2 linked regions of the Arenibacter algicola genome follow. The main gene of each other region encodes a partner of the protein of the gene in region 2 in a complex. Links are inferred from orthologs where the notes say so. Each region holds a gene or a part of one and is shown on either strand. Other genes may lie near its edges.

Evidence for each region.
Region 1: the proteins of U735_RS0110960 (region 2) and uvrB are in contact, whole or in part, in a crystal structure (PDB 7EGT), measured with the Thermus thermophilus proteins. The link is inferred for Arenibacter algicola from one-to-one orthologs. Residues at the interface, in WP_096412145.1 of Thermus thermophilus: His654, Arg656, Phe657, Gln666, Asp668, Glu669, Lys680, Arg681, Leu682, Ser683, Lys685, Tyr686, Ala687; in WP_096411307.1 of Thermus thermophilus: Glu23, Leu25, Arg26, Asp27, Gly28, Glu29, Arg30, Phe31, Arg55, Glu326, Asp327, Phe328, Glu379, Ser382, Gln383, His398, Gly400, Arg401.

What each region holds. Positions count from the first base shown.
Region 1 is NZ_JPOO01000001.1:2,009,651-2,018,160, reverse strand. What follows is about bases 2,108-5,028. They hold uvrB (excinuclease ABC subunit UvrB), read left to right. Parts: upstream 2,108-2,534; coding sequence 2,535-4,523; downstream 4,524-5,028. Other genes in these bases: U735_RS0108570 (Hsp20/alpha crystallin family protein), read right to left, coding at 4,665-5,028; U735_RS0108585 (ABC transporter permease), read left to right, coding at 2,108-2,324. In the rest of the region: U735_RS0108595 (hypothetical protein), read right to left, coding at 1-484; U735_RS0108590 (ABC transporter ATP-binding protein), read left to right, coding at 562-1,461; more of U735_RS0108585, read left to right, coding at 1,491-2,107; more of U735_RS0108570, read right to left, coding at 5,029-5,090; U735_RS0108565 (hypothetical protein), read right to left, coding at 5,216-5,617; U735_RS0108560 (DUF1456 family protein), read left to right, coding at 5,742-6,110; sucC (ADP-forming succinate--CoA ligase subunit beta), read right to left, coding at 6,331-7,524; U735_RS0108550 (LON peptidase substrate-binding domain-containing protein), read right to left, coding at 7,769-8,407. UniProt on the Escherichia coli protein: The UvrABC repair system catalyzes the recognition and processing of DNA lesions. A damage recognition complex composed of 2 UvrA and 2 UvrB subunits scans DNA for abnormalities.
Region 2 is NZ_JPOO01000003.1:180,559-189,130, forward strand. Bases 3,343-6,325 are described here. They hold U735_RS0110960 (ATP-dependent helicase), read left to right. Parts: upstream 3,343-3,664; coding sequence 3,665-5,986; downstream 5,987-6,325. Other genes in these bases: U735_RS0110955 (amidohydrolase), read right to left, coding at 3,343-3,408; U735_RS0110965 (alpha/beta hydrolase), read right to left, coding at 6,025-6,325. Also shown: U735_RS0110945 (OmpA family protein), read right to left, coding at 1-231; U735_RS0110950 (FMN-binding glutamate synthase family protein), read right to left, coding at 450-2,018; more of U735_RS0110955, read right to left, coding at 2,134-3,342; more of U735_RS0110965, read right to left, coding at 6,326-6,870; U735_RS0110970 (L-threonylcarbamoyladenylate synthase), read left to right, coding at 6,917-7,537; U735_RS0110975 (OmpA/MotB family protein), read right to left, coding at 7,620-8,468; U735_RS0110980 (glycosyltransferase family 2 protein), read right to left, coding at 8,566-8,572. UniProt on the Escherichia coli protein: A helicase with DNA-dependent ATPase activity. Unwinds DNA duplexes with 3'-5' polarity. Translocates on single-stranded DNA with 3'-5' polarity. Initiates unwinding more efficiently from a nicked substrate than double-stranded DNA.

The sequences.
Region 1 (8,510 bases), on a different replicon or contig from region 2:
GCTCCTCTATCAAAGTATCCCCGTAGACCAGGAAGTTAAGGTTATAGGGCGACAACATATGCTCCAGTTCCAGTCCGTATATCCTGGAGGCATCGGTCCTTTTTACATAAAAATAAGTGAAATTGTCATTCAGTATATTCCTAACCTTGATCCTAAAGGGCTTGGAGTTTCCAAAAGTACAATAGTCCACCGCATCTACATTTAAAAATGGAAATATACTATCGCTACCATCGGAATGTAGAATGGAATATACTTTCTTTAGACTGATATCGATTTCGGTCCTATCAAACTCGCTGTAATATACACGTACCCAAAGGGTGTCCTCCTCATTGGAGTCGTATACCACAATAGACCCAGAAAAACGCAACAGATCCTCATAAAAAATTGGTATTTCAATTTTTCTGCTATAGTGCTCCAAATAGGCATCCAATTTTTTATTTACTGGAAATGCAGGCTTTTTCTTGGACATTAATCTTTCAGACATGGAAAAAACTTTAATTTGTAACAAAATAACGATTTCTTCGTCAAGTAAGTACAAACAATTAAAAAATCTATCCCATTTTGGAAACTATCCTGACCGTAAACCACCTTACCAAGAAATTTGGATACTTAACCGCGGTAAAAGACCTTTCCTTTAGTATTGAAAAAGGTAATGTTTATGGCATTTTGGGGCCTAATGGCAGCGGAAAATCGACCACCTTGGGAATTGTACTGAATGTAGTAAATAGAACAGCTGGTGATTTTTCATGGTTTGGAGGAACCATTTCCACCCACGTCGCCCTTAAGAAAGTTGGCGCCATCATTGAACGTCCCAATTTCTATCCCTATATGACAGCCATACAAAACCTGAAATTGGTCTGCAAAATCAAGGAAGTTCCCCAAGATAAAATTGAAGAAAAATTGGAAATGGTTGGACTACTGGAACGAAAAAACAGCAAGTTCAGTACCTACTCCCTAGGTATGAAACAGCGATTGGCCATTGCCTCAGCACTTCTCAACGACCCAGAAATATTAATTTTGGACGAACCTACCAATGGTTTGGATCCGCAGGGAATACATCAAATTAGGGAGATCATAAAAAAAATTGCCTCACAGGGCACTACCATACTGTTAGCCTCACATTTATTGGACGAGGTAGAAAAAGTCTGTAGCCATGTGATAATCCTAAGAAAAGGTGAAAAGCTCTATTCGGGACCGGTTGACGAAATGTTGACCAGTTATGGCTTCTTTGAACTCAGGGCAATCGATGAAGAGGCTTTGGTCACATTCCTGAGTAAACACGCCAGTTTCGGCCCTATTAAGCAGGAAAATGGTTTGATTACCGCCATTTTGAAAGAAGAAATGAACGCTAGCACCCTAAATCAGGACTTATTTAATAATGGTATAGTGCTATCCCATTTGGTAAAACGCAAAGAAAGTCTTGAGGAACAATTCCTTAATTTGACGAATCATAAGGATTAACCGCTTTAATACCCTTAAACGCATAAAATATGTTACGTTTATTACAGATAGAATTTATAAAATTATGGAACAATAATGCGAGTAAGGTCCTAATCATTTCCTATTTCGTCCTTATACTCTGTATGGCACTGTTGGCCGCAATAAAATTTGATATCGGTCCCATTCAGTTCCATGTGGCCGAACAGGGAATTTTCAATTTTCCTTACATATGGCACTTGAATACCTGGATTGCAAGTGGTTTGAAGCTCTTTTTTGCTATAGTCATTGTATCTATGATGGCAAACGAATACAGCAATAAGACCCTAAAACAAAATTTAATAGATGGCTTGAGCAAAAAGGAATTTATCGCCTCTAAATTCTTGACCGTTTTTGCATTTTCCGTCATTTCTACCCTTTTTGTTTTTATAGTTTCATTGGTTTTAGGGCTTTTTTATTCCGATTTCACGGAGATATCCATCATATTTTCGGATTTGGAATACTTATTGGCTTATTTTATAAAACTGTTGGGTTTCTTTTCCTTCTGTCTTTTCCTTGGTATATTGGTAAAACGATCGGCCTTTGCTTTGGGCTTTTTAATTATTTGGTTTGCCATTGAAAATTTAGCCATCCGATTTTTGGTATGGTGGCTTGCCGGCAAGGAAGCTTCGGCCTACGTTATGAAATTCCTCCCCTTGGAGTCTATGAGCAACCTGATCAAAGAGCCGGCTTCCAGATTTAAGGCTGTACAAAGTATGGCAGAACAAGTGGGTGAACAGTTCAATAAGGACTATGCCGTTCATTTTTATGAAATTTTGATTGTAGGATGTTGGACGGCAATTTTTATATATCTTTCGTACGCCCTGCTCAAAAAACGCGATTTGTAAAGCCAATTTCCAAGAACATATCTCCCTTTGCACCTTTAACAGTCTAATACCATACATAATACGACAATGGTTACAAATAGTTGCCGAAGCACCTCAGTATTGCCCACTATTTATTAATTTTAGGTCATAAAACGAATATGATTTTTTTATTCTTATCCAGGAAGGAAAAAGATAAAATTGCAATTATAGGAGTTCCTGAATGCATTGCTCATGAAATTTAAAGTTGTTTCCGAATTTAAACCTACAGGTGATCAGCCCCAAGCTATAAAACAATTAAAAGAGGGCCTTGAGGCCGATGAACGTTACCAAACCCTTTTGGGGGTAACGGGGTCTGGAAAAACTTTTACTGTTGCCAATGTCATAGAGCAGGTGCAGCGGCCTACCTTGGTATTGGCACATAACAAAACCTTGGCTGCACAATTGTACTCGGAGTTTAAGCAGTTTTTTCCCGATAATGCAGTTGAATATTTTGTCTCCTACTACGATTACTATCAACCCGAAGCTTATATACCTTCAAGCGGTACCTATATAGAAAAGGACCTTTCCATTAATGAGGATATTGAAAAACTGCGCTTGAGTGCCACTTCATCCCTGTTATCGGGCAGAAGGGACATTTTGGTAGTGGCCTCCGTTTCCTGTTTATACGGTATAGGAAATCCCGTAGAATTTCAGAAAAATGTAATAGGTATAGAAAAGGATCAAGTTATTCCGAGGACCAAATTTTTACATCAGTTGGTACAAAGCTTGTACTCGAGAACGACTGCCGATTTTAGGAATGGAAATTTTAGGGTAAAGGGCGATGTGGTGGACGTATTTCCCAGTTATGCCGACCATGCCTTTAGAATTCATTTTTTTGGGGACGAAATTGAAGAAATAGAGGCCTTTGACCCCTACAAGAACAAAATACTGGAGAAGTACCAACAACTGAATATTTATCCGGCAAATATGTTCGTTACCTCCCCAGATGTATTGCAGAATGCCATTCACCTTATTCAAGAGGATATGGTGTTGCAGGTGAATTATTTCAAAGAAATAGGGAAACACCTGGAAGCAAAACGTTTGGAAGAACGTACAAATTTTGATCTGGAGATGATACGGGAACTGGGATATTGCTCAGGAATTGAAAATTATTCCAGATATTTGGACGGTAGGGAACCTGGAACCCGGCCGTTCTGTTTGTTGGACTATTTCCCAAAAGATTATTTGATGGTTGTTGATGAAAGCCATGTTACCATTCCACAAGTACACGCTATGTATGGGGGCGATAGGTCGAGAAAGGAAAATTTGGTGGAATACGGCTTTCGGTTGCCTGCGGCCATGGACAACAGACCGCTAAAATTTGAGGAATTTGAAGCCCTTCAAAATCAAGTTATCTATGTAAGCGCCACTCCTGCAGACTACGAATTGGAATTGAGCCAAGGGGTTTATGTAGAGCAAGTTATTAGGCCAACAGGGCTTTTGGATCCCATCATTGAAGTGCGCCCCAGCTTGAACCAAATTGATGACCTCATCGAGGAAATCCAATTGAGGGTCGAAAAGGATGAACGGACATTGGTCACCACCTTAACCAAACGAATGGCGGAAGAATTGGCCAAGTATTTGACCAGGATAAATGTTCGCTGTCGTTATATACATAGTGATGTGGATACCTTGGAAAGGGTTGAAATAATGCAGGATCTGCGCAAAGGTGTTTTTGATGTGCTTATAGGGGTGAATTTATTGCGAGAAGGGCTAGATCTACCCGAAGTCTCCCTAGTGGCCATTTTGGATGCCGACAAGGAGGGCTTTCTTAGAAGTGCAAGATCCCTTACCCAAACGGTGGGCCGTGCAGCCAGGAATCTAAATGGAAAAGCCATTATGTATGCTGATAAAATTACCAACAGCATGCAAAAAACTATAGATGAGACCAACTACAGACGGGAAAAACAAACTACCTATAATCTTGAAAATAATATTACTCCCACGGCACTGAACAAAAGTTTGGACAGTGTTTTGGCCAAAAATTCCGTCTCCACCTATCATTTTGAGAAAGAAGAAATGAAGGCAGCGGAGCCCGACTTATTGTACCTTACCAATGAACAAAAGGAAAAAATGATAAGGGACAAAAGAAAGGCTATGGAAAAGGCGGCCAAGGACTTGGATTTTATGCAAGCCGCAAAGTTAAGGGACGAAATTAAATCGCTTCAGGAACAGGAATAAAACACCATTTTGCGCATTTTATTGAGAAATGGTTACATGGGCATTTAACAAAACAAAAAGCGCTTCGATTTCTCAAAGCGCTTTTCAAATCAACCAACCAATCTATAATGTATCCGACTGGATACAAAACTACTTTTAAGCTTACGCTATTTCAATTAATCTTTTAGGCTTAGGCAATGCCTCTTCTTTTTTGGGAAGAACAAATTTTAGGATTCCATCTTCGTAGGTGGCGTTAATTTTATCCAAGGAAATAGTTTCAGGCAAACTAAACACCCTTTTAAAGGATGAAAAAGTAAATTCCCTTCTGGTATATCCATCATCCTCTTTATTTTCCTCACTTTTTACCTCAGAGGAAATAGTTAGGATGTCATTATCGATTTCAACATTGAAATCTTCTTTTTTCCTTCCAGGTATTGCCAATTCCAATACATACTCAGTTTCGGTTTCCTTAACATTGGCAGCCGGTACACTTTCCTTGAAGTTATCTATACCACCAAACCAATCTGGTCTTAAAATTTCATTCATTAATGAAGGAAACATAACATTATTTCTTTTTACTAGACTCATGACTTTTATATTTTAAGTTATACTTTAAATTCTCATGATCTAAAAGGCAAATGTTATACCGATTGCATTTTAATGCCATTGTGTCACTATTCCGACCTAATAACAGGACATTATGTCGCTTTTTATCAATTGTTATAAGCTTTAAATATATTGATCAGCACAGCAGGTGGAACTACCTTGTCAGGATAATTGTGCATTACGGTAAGAACTTGCTCTATGGCGGCCTGTGGAAGTCCAAATCCAAGTCCTATGTTATGCAGCTGTTCAATTTCAACTAGATGCTGCTCCTTGTCCACATTCATAAGCAGTACCAGGCGATGAAATTGAAGGATGCGCTCCGCTTCGGATTTAAGCAATACCTTTCCAACTTTCTTATGAAAAAGGGAATCGAAGGTTTCCTTATCGACCTCCAACTGCTTGGCTACACCCAGCAAAAAATTATACTCCGAATCCTTGATTTCCTTGTCTGTCTTTGCAAAAGAAATCATTTGGGAAAGAATGCCCAGCTTCTCCAAATACGTACTCATAAATTACAGTTTAACACTAAGTTACATTAAATAGCATTGATTTCTTGTCTTCGGATGCAGGAAAGTAATCCCAAACTAGTCCCACATCCTATTTTTTGTAATATCTTGTCAAAAAATTTATCATATGACCAATAATGATGTTCTTAAAAAATTAAGGGTTGCCTTAAAATTACGGGATGATGAAATTGTAGAAATTTTAAAATTAGTCGATTTTAAAATTACCAAAAGCGAGTTGGGAGCTTTTTTCAGAAAAGAAGATCACCCAAACTATGTAGAATGTGGCGATCAAATTTTACGTAATTTTTTAAATGGTTTGGTGATACATTATCGTGGGACCAGGGAGAATCCCAAAGACCCAAAATTATCTTTGCCCAAGCCAAAAAAGGAGGCTATTTTTAAAAAACATCAAAAACCGGGATTCAAGGAGCAACAGAAAAAGAAAATGGATCACGACATTAGCCCTGTAAAGTACAAAAACAAAAAAAAATCCTGATCCCTCAGAACTTTTCTAGGATAAGACTACCTTGGTTTATCGAGAACTAATGGTATTCAACGTAAAATACGTTCAACAAAAAAGAGGCTGTCTAAAAAGTCAAGACAGCCTCTTTTTTATTCGGGTAGGTATCGGAGAACTATTCTCAAATACGCAAATTATGGAGGGGTTGAAATACTTTTTAGACGCCCTCTTTTCTGATTTTTATACTTTCTTGGTATTATGCCAATACTTCCTTCACCTTGTCAGCAGCTTCTTGAAACTGAACTGCGGAATGTACTGCCAAACCAGAATTATCAATAATTTCCTTGGCCAATTCAGCATTGGTACCCTGTAATCTTACAATAATAGGCACCTTTATGGCATCTCCCATATTTTTGTAGGCATCCACTACCCCTTGCGCTACACGATCGCAACGAACAATACCACCAAAAATATTTATGAGGATACATTTGACAGCTGGATCCTTCAAAATAATTCTGAAGGCTTCTTCTACCCTTTTGGCATCAGCGGTTCCCCCTACATCCAAAAAGTTGGCTGGCTCACCACCGGCCATTTTTATAAGATCCATTGTAGCCATGGCCAGTCCTGCACCATTCACCATACAACCAACATTTCCATCCAAGTCGACGTAGTTAAGACCTACAGCCCTTGCCTCTACCTCAATTGGATTCTCCTCTAGCAAATCCCGCATTTCTGCATATTGCTTTCTTCTATATAGTGCATTATCATCAATGGATACTTTGGCGTCCACTGCCATAATCTTATCATCGGATGTTTTAAGAACAGGGTTTATTTCGAACAAACTTGCATCGCTCTCCACATAAGCCTTGTATAAACTGGTAACAAACTTGGTCATTTCCTTAAAAGCCGTTCCGGACAAGCCCAAGTTAAAAGCTATTTTCCTTGCTTGAAAAGGCAATAAACCAGTAGCTGGGTTTATTTCTTCCGTAAAAATAAGGTGCGGTGTTTTCTCTGCAACCTCCTCTATATCCATTCCACCTTCGGTAGAATACATGATCATATTTCTACCAGCGGCCCTGTTCAATAAAACGGACATATAAAATTCACTGGTTTCACTGTCCCCAGGATAATAAACATCCTCTGCAACCAAAACTTTATGTACTTTTTTACCTTCCGCAGAAGTTTGCGGAGTAACTAAATTCATACCAATTATAGATCCTGCAATATCTTCTACCTCACGCAAGTTCTTCGCCAATTTAACTCCACCTCCTTTTCCTCGTCCACCTGCGTGAACCTGGGCCTTAATTACATGCCAACCGGTACCGGTTTCCTGGGTCAATTGTTTGGCAGCATCTACTGCTTCCTTGGCATTATAAGCCACTAAACCGCGTTGAATGCGTACTCCAAAGCTCGCTAAAATCTCTTTTCCTTGATATTCGTGAAGGTTCATAAATTGAAGGTTCTAATTGTTTAGTTGCAAAAATAGGAAACACAGCGGATTTACCCTAATTAAATAAAACAGAAAATACTTGGCCCCAAGTATAAGTAAATTGTACCGCCTAAAGCCAAAAATAAATGAAACACCACTTCTAAGTTTTATCCCAATAAGAACAATATGCCATGGGCAGAGTCTCTGTGATATGTCAAAGAAAGAATCTAACAATTTTCAGAAAACCTTACTTTTTGCTTTCATTTTAAATTTTGAATTCCCTAAAATCTATGGGATCGAAATTTTTGAAATGTCCGTTCATCCCGATCATTTCCTTAGATTGGTTTACCTGCTTTAAAACTTGAATGGTATTGGTTAAATGAGCTTTTATAAACAATAGACGCTCACTTTTATAATTCATTTTCAGGAGTTTGTATTCTTGAGCCAGGGAAAGTCCTATCTTATGTATCAATTGATAAATATCAAAATTTTCTACCGTAAGGCCCAAAATAGACACATCCATTAGACCATATAGTTCAATAATAAGGCCAAGGACATTTTCTTCCAAGGTCCTAACGCTATCATCATAATATGGTAAATATTCCACCTGTCCCGCCGAATACAATTTGCCGTCCATAACTTTTTGGAAAGTATTGATTTTAAAGGTTCGCCGGCCAATACAAACAATATCCATCTCGCCAGTATCATAGGTCTTTATTATTTCCTTTAGCTCCAGCTCCGTTCCATATGCTATTTCTCCATCAATATAAGCAGGAACCCCAAAGTTCATAGGTGCTTCCCTGGCATCCCTTATCAATTGTTTGTAGCGTTCTTCAAAAATGTGAAGGGCCACAATTTCACCAGGAAAAAAAACGGACGGTAAAGGAAACATAGGTAGCAACATATTTTTTTTGTTTAAAATTACAACGGACTCAACTAAAATCAAACCCTAATCATTCAACCATTGTTATATAAATAACAATATGTTACATTTTTCAACTATTGCT
Region 2 (8,572 bases):
GTTTTTCAATAGGTTGCCATTGGTTTCCTTAAGTTCATTTACTTGTGCTTCATAAGACTCTACTTTGGCGGATGCAATTCTTTCTTCACGTTTGGATTCAGACAGGGCAGTTTCGGTCTCCCTTAACTTAGATCTTAGATCATCTACTTCCAAGATAAGATCTTTTTTGCTCTGTGCCTGTGCAATGGATATATACATTAATAAAACTAGAATGGTAAAAATTCTTTTCATCTGTTAATATTTATTTGTTTTTAATGGTCAGATGCAATGCCTTATTAATCATTTACCTCCCCATAATTATTGGGAGGTACGCAATTTGTTAATGGGCATTTCATAGATAAAATTTGTTTATTTATATGTTTGGGTAATTCTAATTGGTTGCATTACTGCAAGGATATACATTTTATTTTTCATGCAAAATTAAGATTATATTTAAATTAGGGCCAATCTTATTTTTCCATATACTCCTTTCCTCCCAAATAAGAGCAATTATATAGCTCCTCTATTCCAGAAAAGGGCACCACAGCTTTATTATACCCATAAGTTGAGGATAACGACCTGTTCAAGTCATTGTCATCCACATTTACCTGGATATCGTCCATGGTAAACTGACAGGGATGTTCATAGCCAGCGGCATGTGTTATTTCCAAGAATTCCTTTCTAAACGTTTTGAAATATTGGGACAATCTATCAGATTTTAGTGGGACATTTATTCCTCCCTGCAACCATTTACTTTGTGTAGCTATTCCTGTTGGACATCGGTTGGTATGGCATACTTGCGCTTGGATACAACCAATGCTCATCATAGCTTCCCTAGCTACATTTATACAATCTACACCCATGGCAAATGCCATAGCTGCTTTTGCAGGGAAACCCAATTTTCCACTTCCAATAAACACTATTCTTTCTGTTAGATCGTACTTTTTAAATAGCTTATAAAGACTGGAAAAACCGTATACCCAAGGTAGGGAAACATGGTCGGCAAAACTTGGAGGGGCAGCTCCCGTTCCTCCCTCTCCACCATCAACAGTAATAAAATCGGGTCCTTTTCCTGTTTCTATCATCAATTTTGCCAATTCTTCCCATTGATCCAATTTACCAATAGCTCCCTTTATGCCAACGGGAAGACCTGTCTGTTCTGCTATATCTTCTATTAACTGCAATAGTTCGGGTACGGAATTAAAAGCAGAATGGGTTGCGGGAGACAATACGTCCTTGCCCATTACAACACCTCGGATTTCGCTGATTTCATGGGTTATTTTTGCGGCTGGCAAAACACCTCCCTTGCCCGGTTTAGCTCCCTGGGAGATTTTAATTTCAATAGCTTTGATACAGGGATTATCCGAAACCAATTGTTTCATTTTATCCATGGAAAAATTTCCATCTTCACTGCGAACCCCAAAATAACCTGTTCCAAAGTGGAATATAACATCTCCACCTTGTTTATGATATGGGGCAAGTCCGCCTTCCCCGGTATTCTGATAAGCTCCCGATTTCCGCACTCCATTGTTCATGGCATTTACCGCAGCAGCCGATAGTGACCCAAAACTCATGGCAGAAACGTTGATTACGGAGGCAGGCCTATAGGGCTTTTTGCGTTTATTGTAAGATCCAATGATCTTGGCACAGGGCAAAAAGCAGGGATCGGTAATATTGGGGTGGTTCCCAGGGAGCTTATAGGCCATCATTTGATTCTTGACAAAAATATGTTGATGGGCATATATGTCCCTGTCAGTTCCAAAGCCTTCATAATTATTCTCCTTTTTCGCCGAGGCATAGATCCATCCCCTTTCTATGCGGTTGAATGGTAGTTCTTCCCTATTGTTGGCAACAAAATATTGCCTCATTTCTGGGCCAATGCTCTCCAACCAATACCTTAAATGTCCTACTACAGGGAAGTTATGCGAAATGGTGTGCCCTTTCTGCAGAAAGATATCCCTGATAGCCACCAAAACTAAAAACACTATTAGCCATGCCCACCAAGGTAGACTAGCTAGGGTGTTTAACATTGAATCCATATTCTTAATTTAAGTTTTTAAAGATGACTTGAATGATTTTAGGAAATAGATCTTTTTTACAAACTACAGCTGTAACTATTATAAATTGTGCATCCTCAATTGTTTAACAAAATTTTTAGTTGTTAAGGAAGTCCAAACTCATTTCTGTGAGTGCCTTTACCCCAAGGATCATTCCGTTTTCGTCTATACTGAAATCGGGCGTATGATGTGGAAAGGATGCGGTATTTCCAGGAGTCATACCTCCCAGAAAGAAGAAGAACCCGGGAACCTCATTTTGAAAGTAGGAGAAATCTTCACCCCCAGTAACGGCTTTTTGTATTTGCACATTCTCTTTGCCCGCCACCCTGTTAAGGGTAGGTAACATTTGGGTTACGAGCTCGGGATTGTTAAAGGTTATGTCCGTATTGCTTTTTATCTCAATGGTGGCCGTACCGCCATATGTCTTGGCGATGTCCGGTACCATTTCTTTCATTCTCTCGGTAATCTGTTTTTGCATATCATAGTCCAAGGTCCTTATGGTTCCGATCATTTCCGCACTTTCTGGGATAATATTAAATCTGACACCACTTGTAATCTTGCCCACACTTATCACCGCTGCTTCATTGGTAAGGTCTACTTCCCTACTAATAATGGTCTGTAGCCCATCTATGATCTTGGCACTGATAAGAATGGGGTCTATACCCTTCCATGGTTGTGAGCCATGGGTTTGTTTTCCCTCAACCTTTATAACGAATCGTTGCACTGCCGCCATTAGTCCTTCGGATTTATACCTAATTACACCAACTGGGGTAGAGGAGTTAATATGAAGCCCAAAAATAGCATCCACATCCGGATTTTTAAGAACACCTTCCTTCACCATTAATAGTGCTCCACCTTCTTCCCCTGGAGGAGGACCTTCTTCTGCAGGTTGAAAAATAAATTTAACGGTTCCCCTAATCTTGTCCCTATTTTTGGACAGAATTTCTGCAACTCCCATAAGGATAGAGGTATGGGTATCATGGCCACAGGCGTGCATAACACCGACCTCTTGTCCTAGAAATTCGGATGTCACAGTAGATTTAAAAGGAAGATCGTTTCTTTCGGTAACCGGTAAGGCATCAATATCGGCCCTTAAAGCGATTACCTTTCCATTTTTATTGCCTTTTAGAATCCCTACAACCCCAGTTTTGGCGACTCCTGTTTGAACCTCTATCCCCAAGGATTTCAAATGGGAGGCTATTTTTTCTGCAGTATTGAACTCCCTATTGGATAATTCTGGATTTTGGTGAAAATCCCTCCTCCAGTCTATTACCTTTGGTTCAATACCTTTATATTCCTTTTCAAAATTATATTTCTGGGCCGAGGAATTTAAACACCATAAAAGCATTGGGAGAATTAAATATAACTTCATACAACTAAATGGGATTTAAAATTATAGATGTCTAAGATTACATTATCTTAATCATTAAACTTGGTTTTTAATAATTTTACAGATGGCAACATCCATAAAAGTGTTGCTTTTCGTAAAATTGGATTTAAAGGATAAATATATTCAAATTAGAACTATTAACTCGGTTGGATTATCACAAATATTAAAGTTGATTTTTTGATAAGGCTATTTATGGTTAAATTCACCGATCGTAACGAGCTTAATATCTACATACGTTTTGGAGAATTATATTAACGAATTAAATGAAGCCCAAAAGGCTCCCGTATTGCATAAGGACGGGCCTTTGATGGTGATTGCAGGGGCCGGTTCCGGTAAGACAAGGGTATTGACCTACCGCATTGCTTATTTGATGAGCCAAGGAGTGGATTCCTTTAACATTTTGGCTTTGACCTTTACCAACAAGGCTGCCAGGGAAATGAAGAAACGTATTGCCGATATTGTGGGTACCTCCGAAGCCAAGAACCTATGGATGGGTACTTTTCATTCCGTTTTCGCCAAACTTTTGCGGTTCGACGGAGACAAATTGGGCTATCCTTCCAATTTCACCATATACGATACACAGGATTCCCAGCGTCTTCTATCCGCTATCATTAAGGAAATGGGGCTGGACAAGGATATTTATAAATATAAGCAGGTACAAAATAGAATATCTTCCTATAAGAACAGCCTTATTACCGTAAAGGCGTATTACAATAATCCGGATTTGGTAGAGGCGGATGCCATGGCCAAGCGCCCTAGGATGGGAGAAATTTATCAGAACTATGTGGATCGCTGCTTTAAGGCCGGTGCAATGGATTTTGATGATCTTCTGTTGCGGACGAACGAGCTGCTTACCAGATTCCCCGAAGTTCTGGCCAAGTATCAGGACAGGTTTAGGTATATTCTAGTAGATGAGTACCAGGATACCAACCATTCCCAGTATTTGATCGTTAAGGCGCTATCGGACAGGTTCCAGAATATTTGCGTGGTAGGGGATGATGCACAGAGTATATATTCCTTTAGGGGGGCAAACATTAGCAATATTCTAAATTTTCAAAAAGATTATGACAATGTGGGGATGTACCGATTGGAACAGAACTATAGGTCCACTAAAAATATCGTGAATGCCGCCAATTCCATAATTTCCAAAAATACCAATCAATTGGAAAAAGTGGTTTGGACCTCCAATGACGAAGGTCCATTAATTAAGGTTCACCGCAGCCCTACGGATGCGGAGGAAGGAAGGTTTGTGGCCGGATCTATCTTTGAAAATAAAATGCAAAGTCAGTTGCCCAATGGTAATTTCGCTGTTCTGTACAGGACCAACTCACAATCACGGGCCATCGAAGACGCTCTAAGAAAAAGGGATATCCCCTATAGGATTTATGGCGGACTCTCCTTTTATCAGCGGAAAGAAATTAAGGATGTGCTGTCCTATTTAAGATTGGTTATCAATCCAAAAGATGAGGAGGCGCTTAAACGTATTATCAATTTCCCTGCACGTGGTATTGGACAGAGCACTTTGGACAAGCTTACCGTGGCCGCTAATCACTATAATCGCTCAATTTTTGAGGTTATTGATAACTTGGAAAGGATTGATTTAAAGATCAATTCCGGTACCAAAAGAAAATTGGGCGACTTTGTGGCCATGATCAAAAGCTTTCAGATCATGAACGAAAGTGCAGATGCCTTTACCTTGGCAGAACATGTTGCCAAAAAATCCGGAGTTCTGCTGGAATTCAAAAAAGACGGTACTCCAGAGGGAATTGGCAAGATGGAGAATATTGAAGAATTATTGAACGGTATCAAGGATTTTGTTGAAGGGCAAAAGGAATTGGCAGATGCCAAAGGGGATATAGGGGAGTTTTTGGAGGATGTAGCACTGGCAACCGATCTGGACAAGGATACAGGAGATGATGACCGAGTGGCCCTAATGACCATTCACTTGGCAAAGGGACTGGAATTTCCGCATGTTTATATTGTAGGGATGGAAGAAGACCTATTCCCCTCTGCCATGAGCATGAATACCAGGAGTGAATTGGAAGAGGAAAGGCGTTTGTTTTATGTGGCCCTTACCAGGGCAGAAAAGCAGGCATATTTAACCTACACGCAGAATAGATACCGTTGGGGTAAATTGGTAGATGCCGAACCTAGTAGATTTATTGAGGAAATTGATGAAAAATATATTGAAAACCTCACACCTGTCCAGAGATCTGGATACACCCCCTTAATAGATGTTGATATTTTTGGTGATGTTGATAAAAGCAGATTAAGACAGAACAAACCCCTACAGGGAACACCTCCCAGTGGTGTTAGGCCCAATGAAAATCAGTTGCGAAAACTTCGTAAACTAAAACCGGAATTAGGTACTCCCGTTGGAAATACCAATTCGGTAGATCCCAATTTATCAGAAGGTTCCTTAGTAAACCATACTAGATTTGGTAGGGGACAAGTGCTGAAAATTGAAGGGGTAGGAAACGACAGGAAAGCTGAAATTAAATTTGATAAGGGAGACATAAAAAAACTTTTATTAAGGTTCGCAAAGTTGGAGGTACTCTAACTCCATAGGGACCAGTGATTTTAATATGTGGACATAGATTATAAATGCTCTTGGACAAAGGCCTTCAGTTTAATGGAAGTATCCCAAAGATCCAATCCTACCCAGCCGTGACCTCCGTTAGGGTAGAAGGTAAATTGGTGTTCTACGTTTAATTCCATTAATCTATCCCTTAGGCTTATTCCCTGGGAATTTGGAATTAAGGGATCCTGTGCTCCATAAAACAATAAGGTTGCAGGAGAAGTGGTTTTTACTTGGTACAACGGACTCACCTCTTCCAAAACCTCTGGATCATTACCAAATTGATCTAAAAGGGTCCTTAACACGGGATTTGGTGTATTTATATATGCCTCGTCCAAAAGGTTGGTAGGCCCTACAATGCTACAGACCATTTTCACCTGTTCTTTGGTATCGTGTGCATAGCTCCACAATAGGGAAAGATGGGCACCTGCACTAGAACCAATAAATCCGATATCCTTTAAAATTTGAAATTCATGCGCCCTATTGGACAATTCCTGAACTAATTGGTCTATGTCATGGATTTGCATTGGATAAGGAGGATTGTTCAGATCGGCCAATCTATAATTCATGTTAACTACTGCTATCTCCGATAATTGTTCCCTTATAAAGTCTTTAAAGGGATTCATTTCCGATTTTTCACCAGCATTCCATCCTCCTCCATGTACCAGAATGAGAACTTTAGTTTCAGTGGTCCTGTTTTTTGGAAGATAAATGTCATATTTTTGATGTGTATTGGAACCATATTCCAAGTCGATAATGTTCTTGGCCTCCAATGCGCCAGTGTCGGTTGCAATAGGATCTTCCGAACAAGAGTGGAGTATTACAAAGAAGAATCCAAGAAGTACGATAAACTGGAACTTATACATAAAACATTATTTCTTAAATTGTTAACGTTTATTTTGAACCAATAATATGTCTGAATTTATTAAAATATATCCTGAAAATCCTAATCCTAAGGAAATTAAGAGAGTGGTGGATGTTTTGCGTAAAGGGGGCCTGATTATTTATCCAACAGATACCGTGTATGGCCTTGGGTGTGATATAACAAACACCAAAGCCTTGGAAAAAATAGCACGCATCAAAGGAGTAAAATTGGCAAAGGCCAATTGGTCCTTTATATGTGCCGATCTCAGTAACCTTTCGGACTACGTAAGGCAAATAGATACCTCTACCTTTAAAATTCTAAAGCGGGCCTTACCAGGACCTTATACTTTTATACTTCCAGGGAACAATAACCTTCCCAAAGAATTTAAAAAGAAAAAAACAGTAGGTATTCGTATTCCTGATAATTCTATTGCCAGGACCTTGGTTGAAGCACTGGGAAACCCTATCGTATCAACCTCTATTCGTGATGAGGATGAACTTTTGGAATATACCACCGATCCAGAATTGATCTATGAAAAATGGAAAAATCTGGTAGATATAGTTATTGATGGCGGTTATGGGGACAACATGGCGTCCACAGTAATAGATCTATCCGAAGATGAACCTATAGTGGTTAGGGAAGGAAAGGGAAGTTTGGATATATTCTAGGTACAAAGAAAGTTTTCCAATTAATTAATGAACAAAAAAAAAGCGACCCTATAGGTCGCTTTTTAATTTGAATAAGTTATTCTTAGTTGATCTTAGGATCTTTCATTCCTTCTTCGATCATACTGTAGAATTGATCAATTTTTGGAAGTACAACAATACGTGTTCTTCTATTCTTAGCCTTGTCTGTTGGGGAAACAGGAATGTACTCTCCTCTTCCTGCAGCAGTCATACGCTTAGGATCAACACCGTAATCTTTTTGTAAGATACGTACAACTGAAGTAGCACGTTTAACACTTAAATCCCAGTTGTCATATAAAACACCACTGTTGTATGGATCAGTATCGGTATGACCTTCAACCATAAATTCGAAATCTGGTTTGTTGTTAACCACTTGGGCAACTTTGCCTAAGATTTCCTTTGCTCTTTGGGTTACATTAAAGCTTCCGCTTCTAAACAAAAGTTTGTCAGAAATAGAAACAAAAACAACTCCTTTTTCTACACTAATTTCGATATCCTCATCATCCAAGTTTCCAAGAACACCTTTTAAACTTTGAACCAAAGCCAAGTTTACAGAATCCCTTCTAGTAATGGCATCGTTAAGCTTTCTTATAGTTAAGTCCTTTTCTTTTAAACTTTCCAAGGATTTCTCCAAGTTATCGGCACCTTTACTTGTAAGAGTGGTAAGGTTGCCCATATTGTTTATCAAGTCTTGGTTATTGGCTTTAAGGAAGGCGTTCTGATCTTCCAAAGTCTGCATTTTTGAAGTTGCAGCAGCCTTATCTTCTAAACAGGTGTTTAATTTAACAGTCGCGGAATTTAATAAATCTTGTGCTTCTTTCGCTTTAGCTTCCATATCCGCATATTTCTTCTGCGATACACATGAAGACAATAAAAGGGTAATACCTAAACAGCCTAAAATGATTTTTCTCATAGTTATGATAATAGAATTAATAATTTATAATTTAAATAGGTTCGTTTTAATGATGGCAAAATTATATAAAACGCAATATATTGCGAGACCAATTTAGTTAATCT